3 regions of the Nocardioides conyzicola genome follow, and region 1 is predicted to be linked to each of the others. Evidence: riboswitches for the same ligand, from Rfam matches in the RefSeq annotation. Region 1 holds a riboswitch; each other region holds the start of a gene.
The links. A riboswitch is a leader RNA that binds a small molecule or an ion and turns the genes downstream of it on or off. The one in region 1 is predicted to bind cobalamin.
Positions count from the first base shown of each region.

Region 2: another riboswitch for cobalamin. It lies ahead of ABEA34_RS21135 (cobaltochelatase subunit CobN); the one in region 1 lies ahead of ABEA34_RS01495 (prenyltransferase/squalene oxidase repeat-containing protein).
Region 3: another riboswitch for cobalamin. It lies ahead of ABEA34_RS21065 (magnesium chelatase subunit D family protein); the one in region 1 lies ahead of ABEA34_RS01495 (prenyltransferase/squalene oxidase repeat-containing protein).

Region 1 is NZ_BAABKM010000001.1:296,203-303,277, forward strand. It holds gene ABEA34_RS01480 (ABC transporter ATP-binding protein) at 1-806, opposite strand, end outside; gene ABEA34_RS01485 (energy-coupling factor transporter transmembrane component T) at 803-1,909, opposite strand; gene ABEA34_RS01490 (hypothetical protein) at 1,906-2,778, opposite strand; gene ABEA34_RS01495 (prenyltransferase/squalene oxidase repeat-containing protein) at 2,781-4,358, opposite strand; cobalamin riboswitch at 4,472-4,621, opposite strand; gene gatB (Asp-tRNA(Asn)/Glu-tRNA(Gln) amidotransferase subunit GatB) at 4,722-6,215, opposite strand; gene gatA (Asp-tRNA(Asn)/Glu-tRNA(Gln) amidotransferase subunit GatA) at 6,212-7,075, opposite strand, start outside.
Region 2 is NZ_BAABKM010000004.1:275,743-282,817, reverse strand. It holds gene ABEA34_RS21145 (NDMA-dependent alcohol dehydrogenase) at 1-517, shown strand, start outside; gene ABEA34_RS21140 (siderophore-interacting protein) at 596-1,396, opposite strand; cobalamin riboswitch at 1,402-1,553, shown strand; gene ABEA34_RS21135 (cobaltochelatase subunit CobN) at 1,582-5,148, shown strand; gene cobF (precorrin-6A synthase (deacetylating)) at 5,145-5,924, shown strand; gene ABEA34_RS21125 (2'-5' RNA ligase family protein) at 5,924-6,439, shown strand; gene ABEA34_RS21120 (cobyric acid synthase) at 6,424-7,075, shown strand, end outside.
Region 3 is NZ_BAABKM010000004.1:263,526-270,600, forward strand. It holds gene cbiE (precorrin-6y C5,15-methyltransferase (decarboxylating) subunit CbiE) at 1-585, opposite strand, end outside; gene ABEA34_RS21060 (P-loop NTPase family protein) at 735-1,295, shown strand; cobalamin riboswitch at 1,289-1,422, shown strand; gene ABEA34_RS21065 (magnesium chelatase subunit D family protein) at 1,456-3,432, shown strand; gene cobO (cob(I)yrinic acid a,c-diamide adenosyltransferase) at 3,434-4,048, shown strand; partial or broken gene cobBC (bifunctional hydrogenobyrinic acid a,c-diamide synthase/histidinol phosphate aminotransferase CobBC) at 4,042-6,358, shown strand; gene ABEA34_RS21085 (CbtB domain-containing protein) at 6,512-6,733, shown strand; gene ABEA34_RS21090 (CbtA family protein) at 6,749-7,075, shown strand, end outside.

The sequences.
Region 1 (7,075 bases):
CCTAGACGGGCGGTGAGGTCGCGGGCCAACCGGCGGGCGTCGCGGACGCTGAGCGGCAGCGGGCTCCAGCCGGCGGCCCGGCCGAGCTCGACGATCGGCGGCACCACGGGCGAGGTGACCAGCAGCTCGCCGGGCTCCCCCACGGTGACCCGGCCGTCGCCGGTGAGCAGGCACATCCGGTCGACGAACGGGATGACCCGCTCGAGCCGGTGCTCCGCCAGCAGCACCGAGACCCCGAGGTCGTGCACGAGCCGGGTCAGCGTCGCGAGCACCTCCTCGGCGGCGGTCGGGTCGAGCGCGGAGGTGGGCTCGTCGAGCACCAGGAGCCGCGGGTGCATGGTCAGCACCGAGCCGATCGCGACGCGCTGCTGCTGCCCGCCCGAGAGGGTGCGCAGGTCGCGGTGGCGCAGCTCGGCGATGCCGAGCAGGTCGAGGGTCTCCTCCACGCGGCGGCGCATCGTCTCCGGCGGCAGGCCGAGCTGCTCCATGCCGTAGGCGAGCTCCTCCTCGACCGTGTCGGTGACGAAGCCGGCGGCGGGGTTCTGGCCGACGTACCCGATCGCGTGGGCGCGCTCGCGGGGCGGCGTGCGCACGATGCTGACGCCGTCCAGCAGCACGTCGCCGTCGAGGGTGCCGCCCGAGAAGCGCGGCACCAGCCCGGTCACGACGCCGAGGAGCGTGGACTTGCCGACGCCGGTCGGCCCGGAGACCAGCACCAGCTCGCCCTCGTCGACGACCAGGTCGACGTCGGTCAGCACGGCCGGCGCGTCGTCGTAGGAGAAGGCGATCCCGCGGAGCTCGATCATGCCGCCACCTCCTCGAGGACGGGGACGACCGGGACGACGTCGGTGCGCGCCGCGGGCGGTGAGCAGAGGGCACCCAGGAGGGCGACGACCCCGACGGCGAGGGCCGCGACGCTGAGGGCCGGGAACGCGTCGAGGGGCGGGTAGGCGACCACGACCTGGTGGCCGCTCACCCACCAGCCGAGGCCGCCGGCGACGAGGCCCGAGGCGACCACGACCAGCTCCGGCCAGCGCCACGGGTCGGGCCGGTAGCGGGTGCGCTCGACGCGGCGCCCGGCGCTGCGCAGGCCGGCGACGGCGGCGGCGACCCCGAGTCCGAGCATCGGCAGCGCGAGGACGCGCGGTGCGGTGTGGTCGAGGACGGCGTAGGTCCCGACGCAGATGCCGACCAGGCCGGTCAGCATGAGGGCGCCGGTCGTACGACGCTGCGCGCGCGTCGCTGCGCCGGCGCGGCCGTAGCCGCGGGCGTCCATCCCGGCGGCGAGGGCGAGGGAGCGTTCGAGGGCGTCCTCGAGCACGGGCACCAGCAGGCGGCGCAGCGAGGCGACCCGGCCGGTCTCCCCCGCCCGGAGCGCCTGTGCCGCGCGCACCCGGCGCAGGCTGTCGGCGAACTGCGGCAGCACGCTCACCGCGACCACGAGGGCCGTCCCGATCTCGTAGAGGGCCGGCGGCACCGAGCGGAGCAGCCGCTTGGGGTTGGCCAGCGAGTTGGCGGCGCCGACACAGATCACGATCGTCGCGAGCCGGAGCCCGTCGTACAGCGCGAAGAGGAGCGCCTGCGAGTAGAGCGGTCCGAGCAGGGTGATGCCGGCGACCCAGTCGGGCAGCGGGATCGCCGGCAGGTCGAGCAGCACCCGGCCGCCGAAGTAGCCGCCGAAGACGATCCGGAACGCCACCCGGATCACCACGATCGCGACGCCCAGCCAGACGTAGATCCGGAAGGACTGGCCCCAGGGCTGCTCCGAGCGCCGCAGGGACACCACGAGGGCGGCGACGCCGATCAGCATCAGCAGGACCAGCGGGTTGGTGGTCAGCGACGCGGCGACCGCCAGCCCGATGGCCCACAGCCACCAGGCCACCGGGTGCAGGTCGCGGGGGCGGCTCACGGGGACGGGTTCCTCCGTCGGCGTACGACGGCGACGGCGCCCCCGGCGGCGAACAGCCCGACCACGACGACCGGGCCGACCCAGGTCGGCAGGCCGCCGTCGGCGGGGTCGGCGGGGTCGGCGGGGTCGGCGGCCGTCGAGGTGAGCGGCGACGGGGTCGTCGACGTCGACGTCGACTCGGGCAGCATCTCCCCGTCCACGCCGCCGGGCGACTTCGTCGGCTGGCCGACCTTGCCGGGCGCCAGGGTCGTGACCGACGGGCTGGGAGAGGTCGGCGTGCCCGATGACTCCGACGGCGCCGCCGACGTCGTGCTGGAGGGCTTCTTCGTGGGTGCGGCGCTCGCGTGGTGGGTCGGCCTCACGCTCGGCCTGGTCGTCGGCTTGCTGGTCGGCGTCGGCGCCGCGTGGTGCGCGGCCGGACTGACACCGGGGGCGGACCGCGAGGAGCTGCCGTTCCAGGAGAACGCGACGTACCCGCCGTCGGGGACGGTCTGGGAGCCGGCGCCGCGGGTGGCGTAGGTCCACTGGCCCGAGGTCCCGTCCGACCACCACAGTCCCCAGTAGGCGTCGGCCGGCGGGGTGTTGACGCAGGAGCTGCTCGGCTTGGCGTCCACCTGGCACACGAAGCCCGGCTGGCGCTGGACGTAGGACAGGTCGAAGCCGCCGGCCTCGAAGAGCGTCGAGGCGGCCTTCCCCCCACCGTCGGCGATGCAGGCCGTCTGCACCCCGCCGCCGAGCTCGTGGAAGTCCACCACCACGCTCACCCCGTCGCCGGTGGAGCAGGTCGCGGCTTCGGCACCCGAGAGAGGGACGACGCTCGCCGCCGCGGCCAGGAGGCACGCGGCGGCGAGGCGTACGCCGTGGGACATGGTCAGCGGACGACCTTGAAGGTCTTGCTGCCCTTGCGGTTGGCGAACTCGCCGACCACGGTGACCTTGAAGGTGCCCGGCTTGCCGTACTTGCCGGTCGCCTTCGCCGAGGCGACGAAGACGCCCTTCCTGGTGGCCTGGCCGCTCCTGGTCTTGCCGAGCAGCTTGACCCTGACCGTCTCGCCGGGCGCGAGCCCGGTGACCCTGACGGTCTGGGTCGTGCCCTTGCGGACCTTGGCCTTGAGCTTGATCGGCAGCTTCTTCGCGCCGAGCGCCTTGATCGTCGCCGTGTCAGCGACGCCGCCAGCCGTCGAGATCGTGACCCGGGTCGTGGCCGTCTTCGCGCCCAGCGCGATCGGGAACTGCGCCTCGCCGTTGGCGTCGGCCACGCGGGCGACCTTCTGGGTGCCGGCGGCTGCGCACAGGGTCTCGCCGGGAGCGGCACCGACGACGCCGACGCGCGGCTTGGTGCCGGCCTTGACGTACTCGGCGGTGAAGAGGGCGGAGACGCCCGGGCCGGCCGGCGCCCACTGCAGGACCGGGAGCGCCTGCGCGGTCGCTCGGCGGAACTGGTCCGCGGTCTCGGCCGCGATCGGGGTGGTGTCGACCTCGCTCAGCGCGGTGTCGTCGTACGCGATGGACCCGGTGTCGGCCGCGGCGTACGTCGTGCAGGATCCGGCATTCGTGACCTGGTGCGCGCGGACCCAGACGGCGGCCTTGGCGGCAGCCGAGGTGTCGCCCAGGGCGGCGAGCGCCGTGCCGGCGAGGCCGGTGCTGTTGGCGTTGGCCGCCTCGGTGGACGGGCCACCTCCGAAGGAGCCATCGGCCTTCTGGCTCGACTCGAGCCAGCTCTTGGCCAGTGCCAGCTTCTCCGCCACGTCGACGTCCGCGGACTGCGAGGTCAGCGCGAGGACGGCGATCGCGGTGGCGTCGGTGTCGGGCTGGCTCGTGGCGTCGCCTTCGCAGGTCTGGATCTCCGAGCTGCGGGACGGGAAGTCCAGCCGGAACCAGCCCGCGGCGCACTGCTGCTCGAGCAGGTAGTTGGTCACCGCACCGGCCTTGGGGCTGTCGGCGGCGACGAGCGCCTGCGCGGCGTAGGCCTGGCCGAAGGCGTTGGTGTCGCCGTACTCGTTGTTCTCGTCCACGACGCGCCCGTTGATCGGCGCGGTCGACCCCACCCGGCTCTCGAGCTCGGCGATCAGGTCGTGCCCACCGAAGTCGGCGGTGCTGCTGCCGGCCGCCTGGGCCAGCACGGCCGCCTTCGCGAGCGAGCCCGCGTAGAGCGTCGTCTGGCCCTCGTACGTCGAGGTGTACCACTCGTCGTGGGCGCGCGGCTCGATCGCGTCGGCGATGGCCGACACCGTGGCGTCATGGCCGCCGATGCGGTGCAGGCCGAGCGCGACGTCCGCGCTCAGGCCGAGGTCGTCGAAGTCGTACTGGTCGTTGTGGACGATCCCGCTGCTCAGCTGAGAGGTGAGCCAGGTGGCCGCAGAGTCGGCGGCGACGGGGTCGGTCCCGGCGGCCGAGGCGGTCCCCGGGGTGGCGGCGAGCGCCGCGAGGGCCAGTGTGGGGACGGCCACGAGGGCGGCCCCACGTCGTACGGAGCGAAGCATGGTGTCCTTCCCGCTGCTCAGCGGGAGGTGCTCGAGGATGCTCCTCGGGTCGCCACCCGCTGCTTTCCACGACAGCGATGTGATCAGGACGCGTCGTGTCGGGTGCTCCGGCTCGTCGTCGGCCCAAGGACCGACGACCCACGGTTGCGGGTCAGCGCCGGAATCTCACCGGCTTCCCCCGCCACGGGCGTGCGTTGATGTGCCCGCGCAGCATAACCCGGCCCTTCCCGGAGCCTGTGGTCGCCGCCAGATCCCGTCGAGTGACGTGAATCGGCCCTCAGAACGGTCTGCTGAGGGCGAATCCGCGTCACTCGACGCAGCAGGCGCCCCTCAGGACAGCTTCTCGAGGACCAGCTCGCGGACCCGGCCGGCATCGGCCTGGCCGCGCATCTCCTTCATGACCGCGCCGATCAGGGCGCCGGCGGCGGCCACCTTGCCGTCCCGGATCTTGTCGGCGACGTCCGGGTTGGCGGCGATCGCCGCGTCGACGGCGGCCGAGAGAGCACCCTCGTCGGACACGACGGCAAGGCCACGGGCCGCCACGATCTCCTCGGGAGTCCCCTCGCCGGCGAGCAGCCCGTCGAACACCTGGCGGGCGAGCTTGTCGTTGAGCGAGCCGCTGTCGACGAGTGCCTGTACGGCGGCCACCTGGGCGGGCGTGACGTCGAGGTCGGTGATGTCGAGACCGGCGTCGTTGGCCCGACGACCGAGGTCGGAGAGCCACCACTTGCGGGCCGCCTGCGGCGAGGCGCCGGCCGCGACCGTCTCCTCGATCAGGCCGACCGCGCCCGCGGCCACGACGTCACGCATCTCGAGGTCGGTGTAGCCCCAGTCGGTCTGCAGGCGGGCCCGCTTGAGCAGCGGGTTCTCCGGCAGCGTGCCGCGCAGCTCCTCCACCCACTCGCGCGACGGCGCGACCGGCACCAGGTCGGGCTCGGGGAAGTAGCGGTAGTCGTCGGCGTCGGACTTCTCGCGACCACTCGTCGTGACCCCGGTGTCCTCGTGCCAGTGCCGGGTCTCCTGCAGGATCGAGCCACCGGCGTCGAGGATGGCGGCGTGCCGCTGCATCTCGTAGCGGACCGCGCGCTCGACCGAGCGGAACGAGTTGACGTTCTTGGTCTCGGTGCGGGTGCCGAGCACGTTGGAGCCCTTCGGCGCCAGCGACAGGTTGACGTCGGCACGCAGGTTGCCCTGGTCCATCCGCGCCTCGGAGACACCGAGGGCGAGGATCAGGTCGCGCAGCTGGGAGACGTACGCCCGGGCCACGGCCGGCGCCTTCTCGCCCATCCCCCGGATCGGCTTGGTGACGATCTCGATGAGCGGGATCCCGGCGCGGTTGTAGTCGACCAGCGAGTGGTCGGCGCCGTGGATGCGACCGGTCGCGCCGCCGACGTGCAGCGACTTCCCGGTGTCCTCCTCCATGTGGGCGCGCTCGATCTCGACACGGACGGTCTCACCGTCGACGTCGACGTCCAGGTAGCCCTCGAACGCGATCGGCTCGTCGTACTGGCTGGTCTGGAAGTTCTTCGGCATGTCCGGGTAGAAGTAGTTCTTCCGGGCGAAGCGGCACCAGTCCGCGATCTCGCAGTTGAGCGCGAGGCCGATCCGGATCGCCGACTCGATCGCCTTGGCGTTGACCACCGGCATCGCGCCGGGCAGGCCGAGGCAGGTCGGGCAGACCTGGGTGTTGGGCTCGCCGCCGAAGACCGCGGGGCACCCGCAGAACATCTTGGTGTTGGTGTTGAGCTCGACGTGGACCTCCAGGCCCAGCGCCGGATCGTACGACGCCAGCACGTCGTCGAAGCCCACCAGGGTGTCGGTCATCGGGCTGCTCCTTCGAGGGTCGGGGCCTGGTCGAGCAGCGGTCCGCCCCACTGCTCGAGCAGGGCGGCCTCGAGGGCGGCACCGACCCGGTAGCAGCGGTCGTCGGCCAGCGCCGGCGCCAGGATCTGGAAGCCGGCGGGCAGGCCGTCCTCCTCGGCGAGGCCGCTGGGCACCGAGATGCCGGGCACGCCCGCGAGGTTGGCCGGGATCGTCGCGAGGTCGTTGAGGTACATCGCGATCGGGTCGTCGAGCTTCTCCCCCAGCTTGAACGCCGTGGTCGGCGCCGTCGGCGAGACCAGCACGTCGGCCTTCTCGAAGGCCGCCTCGAAGTCGCGCGAGATCAGCGTGCGCACCTTCTGGGCCTGGCCGTAGTAGGCGTCGTAGTAGCCGCTGGACAGCGCGTACGTGCCGAGGATGATCCGGCGCTTCACCTCGTCACCGAAGCCGGCGTCGCGGGTCGCGCGCATCACCTCCTCGGCGCTCGCGTCGGGCTTGCCCTCGGGCCAGACCCGCAGTCCGTAGCGCATCGCGTCGAACTTCGCGAGGTTGCTCGACGCCTCCGCCGGCAGGATCAGGTAGTACGCCGCCATCGCGTGCACGAAGTGCGGGCAGGAGACCTCGACGACCTCGGCGCCCGCCTTGACCAGCAGGTCGACCGACTCCTGGAAGCGGGCCATCACGCCCGGCTGCCAGCCGTCGCCGGAGAGCTCGCTGATCACGCCGACCCGCAGACCGGTCAGGTCCCCGGTAGCGCCCTGCTTGGCCGCGGCCACCAGGTCGGGCAGCGGCTGGTCGATGCTCGTGGAGTCCATCGGGTCGTGGCCGCCGATGACCTCGTGCAGCAGCGCCGAATCGAGCAC
Region 2 (7,075 bases), on a different contig from region 1:
CGCCGTGCAGGGTGCGGCGATGGCCGGCGCCCGCTTCGTCGTGGCGGTGGACCCGGTCGACTGGAAGCGCGAGAAGGCGCTGACCCTCGGCGCGACCCACACGGCGGCCTCGATGGCCGACGCGCAGCCGCTGATCAGCGAGATCACCAACGGCGCCATGGCCGACAAGGCGATCCTCGCCGTCGGCCTGGCCGAGGGCGACCTGATCGCGCCGATGATGAGCCTGGTCAAGAAGGCCGGTCGCGGCGTCGTGACCTCGGTCGCCAACATGATGGCCGACGACGTGAAGCTCAACCTCTTCGAGTTCTCGATGATGCGCAAGGAGCTCGTGGGCTGCATCTTCGGCAACGCCAACCCGCGCTACGACATCCCGCGCCTGCTCGACCTCTACATGGACGGCAAGCTCAAGCTCGACGAGATGGTCACCCAGACGTACACCCTGGACCAGATCAACCAGGGCTACCAGGACATGCGCGACGGCAAGAACATCCGCGGCGTCATCGTCTACGACCAGTGAGGTCCTAGGTCGTCGAGAGACGCGAAACGGCCCCCGGGAGGATCTCCTGGGGGCCGTTTCACGTCTCTCGACGGTCTGCTACGCGACGTCGGCGTCCATCGCGGCGACGTACTCGCGCTTGACGGCGCGCCAGGCCTCGTCGGTCATGGTCCGGCGCCAGTAGGGCGAGCAGGACATGTCGGCCCGCGGCACGCCGCGGTCGCTGATCAGGTGCCGGCGGATGGCGCGGATCTCGTCGGCCTCGCCGTGCACGAACGCGTGCACGCGCCCGGCGGGGAAGTCCACGTCCGCGACCGCGTCGGCCAGCAGGTCGACGTCCGCGGCGCTGCCGGTGCGGTGCAGCCAGACCAGGTCGAGCTCGCCGGGGCAGGTGAGGGGGACCTCGTACGCCGGTCCGTCGCAGACCAGGCGCACGACCGCGCGGCTGCCCGCGCGGACGGCCTCCAGCGATGCGGCGATCGCCGGCAGTGCCGACTCGTCGCCGACGAGCAGGTGCCAGTCGGCCGACGGGTCGGGGCGGAAGCCGCTGCCCGGTCCCTCGAAGACCAGCACGTCGCCGGGCTTCGCGCCGGCGGCCCACGGTCCGGCCACGCCCTGGTCACCGTGGACGACGAAGTCGACCGTCAGCCGGCTGCCGTCCCAGTCGCGCACGGTGTAGCGGCGCCGCGCCGGCCACAGCTCCTTGGGTTGGGTCTCCCGGACCTCGGCGGGCTCGAACACCCCGCCGTACGGCGCACCCGCGGGCGGGATCGCCACGTTGACGTAGGTGTCGGTCGCGTCGGGCGCCGTGAACCCCGCGAGACCGTCACCGCCGAGCACCACCCGCACGAGGGTGGGGGTGAGCCGGGTGACCGTGTCGACCGTTCCGTAGTACGCCATGCTAGTAAGGGTATCCTTACCACGGTAGGCTTCCAGCATTCACGTCTCGTGGAACAGGAACCCGGTGCGACTCCGGGGCGGTTCCGCCACTGTGAGGCCCCTCGCTGCGAGCAGCGATCGGCCGAAGCCAGACACTGACCACGAGACCTCCGACCAACGACGGGCGAGAACCCCGAGGAGGATCCATGCGCATCGCGCTGCTCTCGACGTCCGACACGGACCTGCTGTCGGCCCGAGCCTCCGGGGCCGACTACCTGGTCGCCAACCCCGGGCGACCCGGCCACCAGTCCGTGGCCCAGGCGATCGAGGCCGCCGACCTCGTCGTCGGCCGCATCCTGGGCTCGCCGCAGGACCTGTGCACCGGCTTCGTGCGGATCCGGGAGACCGGCAAGCCGATGGTCGTGCTCGGCGGCGAGCAGCAGCCGAGCGCCGAGCTGATGGAGCTGTCCAGCGTCCCCATCGGCATCGCCGCCGAGGCGCACCGCTACCTCGCCGAGGGCGGGCCGGCCAACCTCGCGCAGCTGCACGCGTTCCTCTCCGACACCGTGCTGCTCACGGGCGAGGGCTTCGAGCCGCCCGCCGCCGTCCCGCAGTGGGGGATGGGTGAGCGGCCGCCGACAGAGCTCCCCAGGGTCGGCGTCCTCTACTACCGCGCCCACGAGACCAGCGGCAACGCCGGCTTCGCGCACGCGCTCGTCGACGCGATCGACGCGACCGGCCAGGCCGTCGGCGTACCCGTCTTCGCCGGCAGCCTGCGCGCCGCGCCCGACGAGCTGTACGACGCCCTCGGCACCCTCGACGCGCTGATCGTCACCGTCCTGGCCGCCGGCGGCAGCAAGCCCGCAGCCGCCAGCGCCGGCGAGGACGACGAGGCGTGGGACGTGGAGCGGATGGCGGCCCTCGACATCCCGATCTTCCAGGGCCTGTGCCTCACCAGCAGCCGCGAGGAGTGGGAGGCGTCCGACGACGGTGTCACGCCGCTCGACTCGGCCACGCAGATCGCGATCCCGGAGTTCGACGGGCGGATCATCACCGCGCCGTTCTCGTTCAAGGAGATCGACGAGGACGGGCTGCCGCGCTACGTCGCCGACGCCGAGCGCTGCGCCCGGGTGGCCGGGATCGCGGTCAACCACGCCCGTCTGCGACACATCCCGGTCGGCGAGCGCCGGGTCGCGCTGATGCTGTCGGCCTACCCCACCAAGCACTCCCGTGTCGGCAACGCCGTCGGTCTCGACACCCCCGTCAGCACGGTGCGGCTGCTGCGCCGGATGCGCGAGGAGGGGTACGACGTCGGCCACATCCCCGCCCTCGACCTCGACGACGAGACGGAGGCCGGTGACGCCCTCATCCACGCGCTGATCGCGGCGGGTGGCCAGGACGAGGAGTGGCTGACCAACGCCCAGCTGACCGACGCCCACGTGCGGATCACCAAGGCCGAGTACGACGCCTGGACGGCCGACGTGCCGAGCGGGCTGATGGACGACATGGTCGAGGCGTGGGGCGAGTCCCCGGGCAGGCTCTTCGTCAACGACAGCAACGAGATCGTCCTCGCCACGATCCAGGCGGGCAACGTGGTGCTGCTGATCCAGCCGCCGCGCGGCTTCGGGGAGAACCCGGTCGCGATTTACCACGACCCCGACCTGGCGCCGTCGCACCACTACCTCGCGGCGTACCGCTGGCTCGCCCACGGCTTCGGGGCGGACGCCGTCGTGCACCTCGGCAAGCACGGCTCGATGGAGTGGCTGCCCGGCAAGAACGCGGCGCTCTCGGCCGCCTGCGCGACCGACGCCGCGATCGGCAGCATGCCGCTGATCTACCCGTTCCTCGTCAACGACCCGGGCGAGGGGGCGCAGGCCAAGCGCCGCGCGCACGCCACGATCATCGACCACCTGGTGCCGCCGATGGCGCGTGCCGAGTCGTATGGCGACATCGCGCGGCTCGAGCAGCTGCTCGACGAGCACGCCAACATCGCGGCGATGGACCCGGCCAAGCTGCCGGCGGTCCGGGGCGAGATCTGGCAGCTGATGCACGCCGCCGAGATGCACCGTGACCTCGGCCTGGACGAACGGCCCGACGACGAGGAGTTCGACGACTTCATCCTCCACGTCGACGGCTGGCTCTGCGAGATCAAGGACGCGCAGATCCGCGACGGCCTGCACGTCCTCGGCCAGCCGCCGGAGGGCGAGGCCCGGGTCAACCTGGTGCTCGCGATCCTGCGGGCGTCTCAGGTGTGGGGAGGGCAGACCGCCGCCGTTCCGGGGCTGCGGTCTGCCCTCGGCCTGAAGGAGGGGTCGGAGGCGACCGCCGCCGTCGACGCGATCGAGGCGCAGGCGCGCGACCTCGTGGAGCGGATGGAGGACGCGTCGTGGGCCCCGGAGGCCGCGGCCGGGATCCACGACGACCCGCAGGTGCAGCAGGTGCTGCGCTTCGCCGCGGAGCAGGTGGTGCCGCGACTGCGGCGTACGACCGATGAGCTCGACGCCCTCATGCACGCGCTCGACGGCGGGTTCGTGGCGGCCGGACCGTCGGGCTCGCCCCTGCGCGGGCTGGTCAACGTGCTTCCGACAGGGCGCAACTTCTACACCGTCGACCCGCGCGCGGTGCCGTCGCGGCTGGCCTGGCAGACCGGGCAGGCGATGGCGACGTCGCTGCTCGAGCGGCACGTCGCCGACACCGGCGACTACCCGACGTCCGTGGGTCTCTCCGTCTGGGGCACGTCCGCGATGCGCACGTCGGGCGACGACGTCGCCGAGGTGCTCGCGCTGCTCGGCGTCCGACCCGAGTGGGACGAGGCCTCCCGCCGGGTCAGCAACCTGGTCGTCGTCCCGCTCGACGAGCTCGGTCGCCCGCGCATCGACGTGACCGTGCGGATCTCGGGCTTCTTCCGCGACGCCTTCCCGCACGTGGTCACGATGCTCGACGACGCGGTGCGACTCGTGGCCGGGCTCGACGAGCCCGACGAGAGCAACTACGTCCGCGCGCACGCCCGGGCGGACCTGGCCGAGCACGGCGACGAGCGGCGGGCGACCACCCGCATCTTCGGCAGCAAGCCGGGCTCGTACGGCGCCGGCATCCTGCAGGTGATCGAGTCCGGGAGCTGGCGGGACGACGCCGACCTCGCGGAGGTCTACACCGCCTGGGGCGGCTTCGCCTACGGCCGCGACCTCGACGGGGCGCCGGCCGCCGACGACATGCGCGCCAACTACAGGCGGATCAAGGTCGCGGCCAAGAACATCGACACCCGCGAGCACGACATCGCCGACAGCGACGACTACTTCCAGTACCACGGCGGGATGATCGCGACCGTCCGCGCGCTGACCGGCACCGCGCCGCAGGCGTACGTCGGCGACTCGACCACCCCCGACGCCGTACGCACCCGCACCCTGCAGGAGGAGACCAACCGCGTCTTCCGGGCCCGGGTCGTCAACCCGCGCTGGATCTCGGCGATGCAGCGGCACGGCTACAAGGGCGCGTTCGAGCTGGCCGCGACCGTCGACTACCTCTTCGGCTTCGACGCGACCGCGGGAGTGGTGCACGACTGGATGTACGAGTCGCTCGCGCAGGAGTACGTGCTCGACGCGACCAACCGCGAGTTCATGACGAGGTCCAACCCCTGGGCGCTGCGCGGCATCGTCGAGAAGCTGCACGAGGCCAAGGACCGTGGCTTGTGGGAGTCGCCGGATCCGGAGACGCTGGCTGCCATGCAGCAGGTCTACCTGGAGCTCGAGGGCGATCTCGAGGACCGCGGATGAAGCGCGTCCGCGTCATCGGGGTGGGGCCCGGCGACCCGGACCAGGTCACGATCGAGGCGGTGCACGCGCTGCGCGAGGTCGCCTACTTCGTCGTCACCGACAAGTCGGGCCGCGGCGGCATGCCCGACCCGCTCGTGAACGCCCGCGAGCGCCTGCTCGACCGGCACCTCGAGCGGCCGCCCGTGATCGTGCGCGTCGACGACCCCGAGCGCGAGCGCCGGCCGGACCGGACCGCCACGCAGGAGGAGTACGACGCGGCCGTCGCGCGCTGGCACCAGGAGCGGCAGACGGCGTACGAGGAGGCCCTGCTGTCCCATGAGGGTGACGCGGGCTTCCTGGTGTGGGGCGACCCGGCGTTCTACGACTCGACGATCCGGATCCTGCAGTCGTTGCAGCAGCGCGGTCGTCTCGACCTCGAGCTCGACGTCATCCCCGGGATCTCCAGCATCCAGCTGCTGGCCGCGCGCCACCAGATCGTGCTGCACGAGGTCGGCCAGGCGCTGCACGTCACCAGCGGGCGGCGGCTGCGGGAGGCGCTCGCGCAGGGCCAGGACAACGTCGTGGTGATGCTCAACCGGGTGATCGAGCTCGACGGCCCCGGCATGGACCTCAGTGACTGGACGATCTGGTGGGGCGCCAACCTCGGCACGCCGTCGGAGGAGCTGGTCGCCGGCCGCGTCGGCGACGTGCTGCCCGCGGTCGACGCGGCGCGCGAACGGGTGCGCGCCGCCGCCGGCTGGGTGATGGACATCTTCCTGCTGCGGCGTACGACCTGATGGCGCACAACGTCCTGGTCGTCCCGGTGCCCGAGCTCGAGGAGTTCGTCCTCGACCGGACCCGCCACTACGACGGGTCCTTCGTGTCGGCCGACCCGGCCTTCGTCCACGCGCACGTGACGGCTCTCGGACCGTTCCTCGACGACCCGTCCGAGGCCGACCTGGAACTGGTGGCCGAGGTCGCGGGACGTACGCCGGCGTTCGACTTCACCCTCGACGAGCTGGACGAGTTCGCCGACGGGATCATCCACCTGGTGCCGTCGCCGGACGAGCCCTTCCGTGCGTTGACCCGGCGGCTGATCGCGGCGTTCCCCCAGTGCCCGCCGTACGGCGGCGCCTTCCCCGAGCCGGTCCCGCACCTGACCCTCGACCAGCGCGCCGACGGCATCGACCGGGCATCGGTCCGAGCGGCCCTGGGCGACGCCGTGCCCGCGAGGTGCCGGGCCGACCGGCTGGTCCTCGCGCGCTACGCCAACCACGACTGCCGAGTCCTCGCGGAATGGAAGCTAGCGTGACCGGCCTCCTGGTCGCCGGGACGACCTCCGACGCCGGCAAGAGCATCGTCACCTCGGGACTGTGCCGGGCGTTCGTGCGCCGCGGGGTGAAGGTCGCGCCCTTCAAGTCGCAGAACATGTCCAACAACTCGATGGTCGTCGACGGCCCGAGCGGCACCGGCGAGATCGGCCGAGCCCAGTGGGTGCAGGCGCTCGCGGCGAAGGTGGAGCCCGAGGTCGCGATGAATCCCGTGCTGCTCAAGCCCGGCAGCGACCAGCGCAGCCACGTCGTCGTCCTCGGGCAGCCCGCCGGCGAGGTCTCGTCGCGCGACTTCGTCGACGGCCGGCGGCACCTCGCGACCGCGGCGTACGACGCCTTCGACGACCTGTCGTCGCGCTTCGACGTGGTCGTCGCCGAGGGCGCCGGCAGCCCGACGGAGATCAACCTGCGGGCCAGCGACTACGTCAACATGGGCCTCGCGCAGCACGGTCGCCTGGCGACCGTGCTGGTCGGCGACATCGACCGCGGCGGGGTCTTCGCCTCCCTCTTCGGCAGCGTCGCCCTGCTCGCGCCCGACGACCAGCGGCTGGTGGCCGGGTTCGTGGTCAACCGGTTCCGCGGCGACGAGTCGCTGCTCGGGCCGGGTCTGACCGAGC
Region 3 (7,075 bases), on a different contig from region 1:
CGCGGTCGCGTCGACCCGGGACTCCTCGCCCGAGCCCAGGTTGCCGAGCACCGTCATCCCGCTGGCGCCGTACCCCTGCTCGACCAGCAGCCGGGCCAGGTCACCGGGGGTGCTCGCGTCGGAGGAGAGCACCACGACCCGCCAGCCGGGCGCCAGCTCGCGGAGGACGGCGTGCAGGTCGCGGCCGACGACGGAGACCACGGTGCTGGCCTCGGCCGACCACCCCATCCGCGCTCGCGCCAGGGCCACCGACGACAGGGCCGGCTCGATGCGTACGGCGCCCTCGCCCAGCAGCGCGATCAGCGTCGAGCCGATCCCGGAGACCAGGGGATCGCCCGACGCGAGGGCCACGACGTCGAGGCCCGCATGGCGCTCGAGCAACGCGGGCAGGTTGTCGCGCAGCGGCGACGGCCAGGGCTCGCGGACCACGTCGAGGGTGTCCGGCAGCATCGCCAGGTGGCGGGCGCCGCCGAGGATGACGTCCGCGGTCAGCAGCCGCCGCCAGCTCGCCTCCGGCACGCTGGTCCAGCCGTCGGCACCGATCCCGATCACGGTGATCAGGGGCTGCTGGTCGTCGGGCGGCACGACGCCAGACCCTATCCGTCGTGGGTCACCGGGGTCGGTGCGAGGACTCCTCGGCGATCGGGAGCTGCCCCCACTCGGTAAGCCGAGCCAGCTCCCGGTAGGTGCCGAGGCGTTACAGCGACGGCCGCGGGTCGCCGTAGGATGCCGCGGTGCTGACCGCCACCGACCCGCTGCCGCACCGGCCGCGCCGGGTCGCGGTGGCCGGCGTCGCCGGGTCGGGCAAGAGCACGCTCTCGCGCCGCCTCGCCGAGATCCTCGGGCTGCCGCACACCGAGATGGACGCCCTGCACCACGGCCCGGGATGGACGAAGCGGCCGGAGTTCGAGGCCGACGTCGACGCGGTCGTCGCTGGGGACGCGTGGGTCTGCGAGTGGCAGTACGACTACGCCCGGCCGCTCCTGACCGAGCACGCCGACCTCATGGTGTGGGTGGATCTGCCGTTCCCGCTCACCCTGGCGCGCGTCGTACGCCGGACGCTGCGCCGGCGGCTGCGTCGCGAGGAGCTGTGGAACGGCAACCGGGAGGGCCCGCTCCGCCACTTCTTCACCGACCCCGAGCACATCGTGCGCTGGGCGATCAGCACCCGGAACCTCTACGACGAGCGCCTCCCCGCCGTCGCAGCGGCCTACCCCGGCCTCCCGATCGTCCGACTCCGGAGCCGCCGGGACGTGGACCGCTGGCTCCGGGACGTGGTCCAGCCGCTAGCCTGACCACGGCACGAGGTGCCCCGAACGCTGGGGAGAATCTGGGAAGCCGGTGAAAGTCCGGCACAGGCCCGCTGCGGTGACCTAGGAACGTCTGGGAAGTCCGAAGACCGGCCTCGCGTCACGCATCATCCGATGTCCGTTGGCGAGCGAGCGGGAGCCTCTCATGCCACAGCAGTACCCCTTCAGCGCCGTCGTCGGCTCCGACGACATGGCCCTCGCCCTCATCCTCACCACCGTCTCGCCCGACATCGGCGGCGTGCTGGTCCGCGGCGAGAAGGGCACCGCGAAGTCCACGATCGTCCGGGCGCTCGCGTCGGTCCTGCCGCCGATCGACGTCGTCGCCGGCGACCGCTTCTCCAGCGACCCGCGGGACCCGGCACCGCTGTCCCCCGACGGTCCGTTCGCGGCCGACGCCGCGGTCGAGACGCGGCCGGTCCGCCTCGTGGAGCTGCCCGTCGGCGCGACCGAGGACCGCGTGCTCGGCTCGCTGCACCTGGAGCGCGCGCTCTCCGAGGGCAAGGCGGAGTACGAGCCCGGGCTGCTCGCCAAGGCCCACCGCGGGATCCTCTATGTCGACGAGGTCAACCTGCTGCACGACCACCTGGTCGACCTGCTCCTGGACGCGGCGGCGATGGGCCGGTCGACCGTGGAGCGCGACGGTGTGTCCGTCGAGCACGCGGCCCGCTTCGTCCTCGTCGGGACGATGAACCCCGAGGAGGGCGAGCTGCGGCCGCAGCTGCTCGATCGGTTCGGGCTCACCGTCGAGGTGGCCGCGCCCCGGGACCCCGCACTGCGGGTCGAGGTGGTCCGCCGGCGGATGGCGTACGACGCGGACCCCGACGGGTTCGGGGCGTCGTACGCCGGGTCGGAGGCCGCGCTGACCGCGCGGATCCAGGAGGCGCAGACCCGTGTCTCCGACGTCGAGCTCTCGGACGAGACGCTGCTGCAGATCGCCGAGCTGTGCGCCGCGTGCGAGGTCGACGGCATGCGCGCCGACATCGTCACCGCCCGCACCGCGGTCGCCCACGCCGCCTGGCACGGCCGCAGCTCGGTCACCACCGAGGACGTGCGCGCCGCCGCGCGCCTGGCCCTGCCGCACCGGCGGCGGCGCAACCCCTTCGACGCGCCCGGTCTCGACGAGGACCTGCTCGACCAGGTGCTCGGGGACGACGAGCCGGAGCCGGAGCCGGAGCCGCCCGGCGGCGGTGACGACGGGGGCGGCGGCGGCGACCCGACCCCGACCGATCCCGACGGGGCGTCGTCCGGGGACAGCCAGGGGTCACCCCCACCGCCCGACGTCTCGGAGGGAGCGAGCACGGGGGGCGGTCAGTCGACCGTCGGCGCCGGCGCGACGTACCGGCCGAAGCTGTTCACCGTCCGCGGCACCGGGGCCGGGGAGGCGGGCAAGCGCAGCCGTGCGGTCACCGACAACGGGCGCCGGACCGGCTCACGCGCCGGGCAGCGCGGGCCGCTGCACCTGACCGAGACGATCCGCGCGGCGGCGCCGTACCAGCTGGCGCGCGGTCGTACGGCGGGCCGGCTGCTGCTGCGATCCGAGGACCTGCGGGTGGCGACGCGCGAAGGCCAGGAGTCCAACCTGGTGCTCTTCTGCGTCGATGCCTCCGGCTCGATGGCGGCGCGCAAGCGGATGGAGCAGGTGAAGGCGGCCATCGTGTCGCTGCTGCTCGACGCCTACCAGCGGCGCGACAAGGTCGGGCTGGTGACGTTCCGCGGCAGCGCCGCGGACCTCGCGCTGCCGCCGACGTACTCCGTCGACATCGCGGCCAGCCGGCTGCAGGTGATGCCCGCCGGCGGCCGCACCCCGCTGGCCGAGGGCCTGCTCGAGGCCGCGCGGGTGCTCGAGCTGGAGCGCGTCCGCGACCCGCGCCGCCGCCCGCTCCTGGTCGTGGTCACCGACGGACGGGCGACGAGCGGCAACGCCGCGGTCGAGCGGTCACGCCAGGCGGCGGGCCACCTCGCGAGGACCGGCGTGGACAGCCTGGTGGTCGACTGCGAGAGCGGCGGCTTCCGCCTCGGCCTGGCCGAGGTGCTCGCGGAGCACCTCGGAGCCGAGCACGTGCCGATCGCGGAGGTCAGCGCCGAGGCCCTGACCTTGGCGATCCGCGGACGGGCGGCCTGACGTGCCGCAGGGACGGCCGACGATCGTGCCGGACGACGGCCTCACCACCGCCCAGCGGCGCAGCCAGCCGCTGCTGATGGTCAACACCGGCGACGGCAAGGGCAAGTCGACCGCGGCCTTCGGGCTCGCGATCCGTGCCTGGAACCAGGGCTGGGACGTCGGGGTCTTCCAGTTCGTGAAGTCCGCCAAGTGGCGCATCGGCGAGCAGACCGTGCTCGAACGCCTCGGCGAGCTGCACACCCAGACCGGCGAGGGCGGCCCGGTCGAGTGGCACAAGATGGGCTCGGGCTGGTCGTGGTCGCGCAAGGCCGGGGATGCCGAGGACCACGCCGCCGACGCGGCGTCCGGCTGGGCCGAGATCAAGCGCCGGCTCGCCGCCGAGACCCACGACCTCTACGTGCTGGACGAGTTCACCTACCCGATGGAGTGGGGCTGGGTCGACGTCGACGACGTCGTGGAGACGCTGGCGAACCGGCCCGGCCGGCAGTACGTCGTCGTCACCGGCCGCCGCGCCCACCCCCGCCTCGTCGAGGTCGCCGACCTGGTCACCGAGATGACCAAGGTCAAGCACCAGATGGACCGCGGGCAGAAGGGCCAGAAGGGCATCGAGTGGTAGCCCTGCCGCGGATCGTGGTCGCCGCCCCCGCCACCGGGCAGGGCAAGACGACCATCGCCACCGGGCTGATGGCCGCGCTGACCCGGGCGGGGCACGTCGTGTCCGGTCACAAGGTCGGGCCGGACTACATCGACCCCGGCTACCACGCGCTGGCGTGCGGCCGCCCCGGTCGCAACCTCGACCCGCACCTGGTGGGCGAGGAGCGCATCGTGCCGCTCCTGCTGCACGGTGCCGCCGGTGCCGACGTCGCCGTCGTCGAGGGCGTGATGGGGCTCTTCGACGGCAAGATCGGCGGACGCGGCTTCTCCTCGACCGCCCACGTCGCGACCCTGACCCGCTCCCCGGTCGTCCTGGTCGTCGACATCTCCCGCTCGTCGCGGTCGATCGGCGCCGTCGTCCACGGCATGGCCACCTGGGACCCGGACGTGCAGGTCGCCGGCGTGATCCTCAACCAGGCCGGCTCGCCGCGGCACGCCCGCGAGGTGGCCGACTCGATCCACCTGCCGGTCCTGGGCACGATCGGGCGCGACCCCGACCTCGCCGTACCGTCCCGGCACCTCGGCCTGGTGCCCGCCGCCGAGCGCGACGAGGCCCGGCACGCGCTGGACACCCTGGCCGAGCGGATCGCCGAGCTGGTGGACCTGGACGCGGTGCTCGCGCTCGCCCGGTCCGCGCCCGACCTGGACGCAGATCCCTGGGATCCGGCTCGCGAGGTCGCGGCCTCCGGGACCGACAGGCCCGTGGTGGCGATGGCGGGCGGGCGGGCGTTCACGTTCCGGTACGCCGAGACGGAGGAGCTGCTCCGGGCGGCGGGCTGCACGGTGGTGGGCTTCGACCCGATGGTCGACCCGCGCCTGCCCGACGGCACCGCGGGCATCTACCTCGGGGGCGGCTTCCCCGAGGTGCACGCCTGCGAGCTCACCGACAACGTGGTGCTCCGGCGCGAGCTCGGGGCGGCGATCGCGGACGGCGTCCCGACCGTGGCCGAGTGCGCCGGGCTGCTCTACCTGTGCGAGGCACTGGACTCCTCCCCCATGGTCGGCGCGATCGCGGCGCGAGCCGAGATGACCGAGCGGCTGACGTTGAGGTATCCCACGATGACGGCGACCACCGACAGCCTCCTGACCCGTGCGGGCGAGGCCGTCACCGGGCACGAGTTCCACCGCACCCAGGTGACGCCACCCGGCGGCGAGCTCGGCTACCTCGGACCCACGCTGTACGCGTCGTACCTCCACACCCACTGGGCCGGCCACCCGCAGCTGGCCCGACGCTTCGCGGACGCGGTGCACGCCCGTGGATGACCCGCTGCGCCACCACGGCGACGTGGAGGTGGGTGCGGGCCTCGTCGACTTCGCCGTCAACGTGTACGCCGGGCCGCGACCGCCCTGGCTCGACGCCGCCCTCCACCAGGGCCTGGACCAGGCCGGCAGCTACCCGTCGGCCTCGGCCGCGGAGACGGCGATCGCCGCCCGGCACGGCCGGCATCCCACCGAGGTGCTGGCGACCGCCGGCGCCGCCGAGGCCTTCTCGCTCGTCGCCCGGCTGCGGCCGTGGCGCCGTCCGGTCGTCGTGCACCCGCAGTTCACCGAGCCGCACGCCGCCCTGCTGCAGGCCGGGCGCGCGGTCACCGAGGTGGTGCTCCCCGAGCCGTTCGAGCTCGACCCCGGCACCGTCCCCGACGACGCGGACCTCGTCGTCGTCGGCAACCCGACCAACCCCACCGGCGTCCTGCATCCCGCACCCGCCCTCACCGCGCTGCTGCGGCCCGGTCGGCTGGTCGTCGTGGACGAGGCGTTCATGGACGCCGTGCCCGGCGAGGTCGCGACGCTCACCGGTCACCGCGACCCCGGACTGCTGGTCATCCGGAGCCTGACCAAGCACTGGGGCATCCCCGGCGTACGCGCCGGATACCTGCTCGCCGACGCCGCGCTCGTCGCCGAGCTGCGCGCCGGCCAGGTGCCCTGGTCGGTCGCCAGCACGGCCGCCGCCGCGATGGTCGCGTGCTCCGGCGACGCGGCGGTCACCGAGGCGCAACGCCGCGCCGTACAGATCGGCGAGTGGCGACGCGACCTCGAGCAATCCCTGTCAACCATGGGGATCCACCACATCCCGTCCCAGGCGAGCTTCGTGCTCGCCGAGGTGGGCGACCGCGCGCACGCGGTGCTCCGACGGGCCGGGATCGCCGTACGTCGCGCCGACACGTTCCCCGGCCTGGGCCCGTCCTGGGTGCGGATCGCGGTGCGTCCACCCGAGCAGACGAGATCACTCCTGGATGCTCTGTCCGCGCTCGGTCCCGATGCCCTAGGCTGACCGCGCGGGCACGAGGAAGCCGGTGAGACTCCGGCACAGTCGCGCTACTGTGACATCGCCTCCGAGCACCATCCGGGGAGCGGTGAAGTCAGACCCAAAGGTCCGCTTCCACCCATTCGAACAGGGACGCACGTATCCCTGAGGAGGCATCACATGTCACAGTCGTCTGCTGCACCCATCTCCGGCTCCGCCGTCGAGATCCCGTCGATCCCCTTCCGCGAGATCCTCCCGTGGGCCATCTTCTTCGGCCTGCTCGCGATCCTCGGGCTCTTCTTCATCAGTGCCGACCAGGGGGCCGTCTCGATCCCCACCGGCAACGCGGTCCACGAGTGGGTCCACGACAGCCGGCACCTGCTCGGCTACCCCTGCCACTGAGGGCGGGTCGCTGAGATGACCGCACGAGCCCTGCTCGTGAGGGGGCTGCTCGTCGGCCTCCTCGCCGGATTCGCCACGTTCCTCGTCGCCTACGAGGTCGGGGAACCCCACGTCCAGACCGCGATCGCCCTCGAGGAGGCCGGCTCCGCTGCCGATGCCCCCCACGCCGAGGACGCCACCGCGGGCCACACCCACGAGGAGGACGGCACCGTCGTCTCCCGGCACGACCAGCGCACCTGGGGCCTGCTCACCGGCACCCTGGTCGTCGGCACCGCACTCGGCGGGATCGTCGCGCTGCTGGCCGCCGCGGCCGTCGGTCGGCTGGGCCGGATGACACCCGGG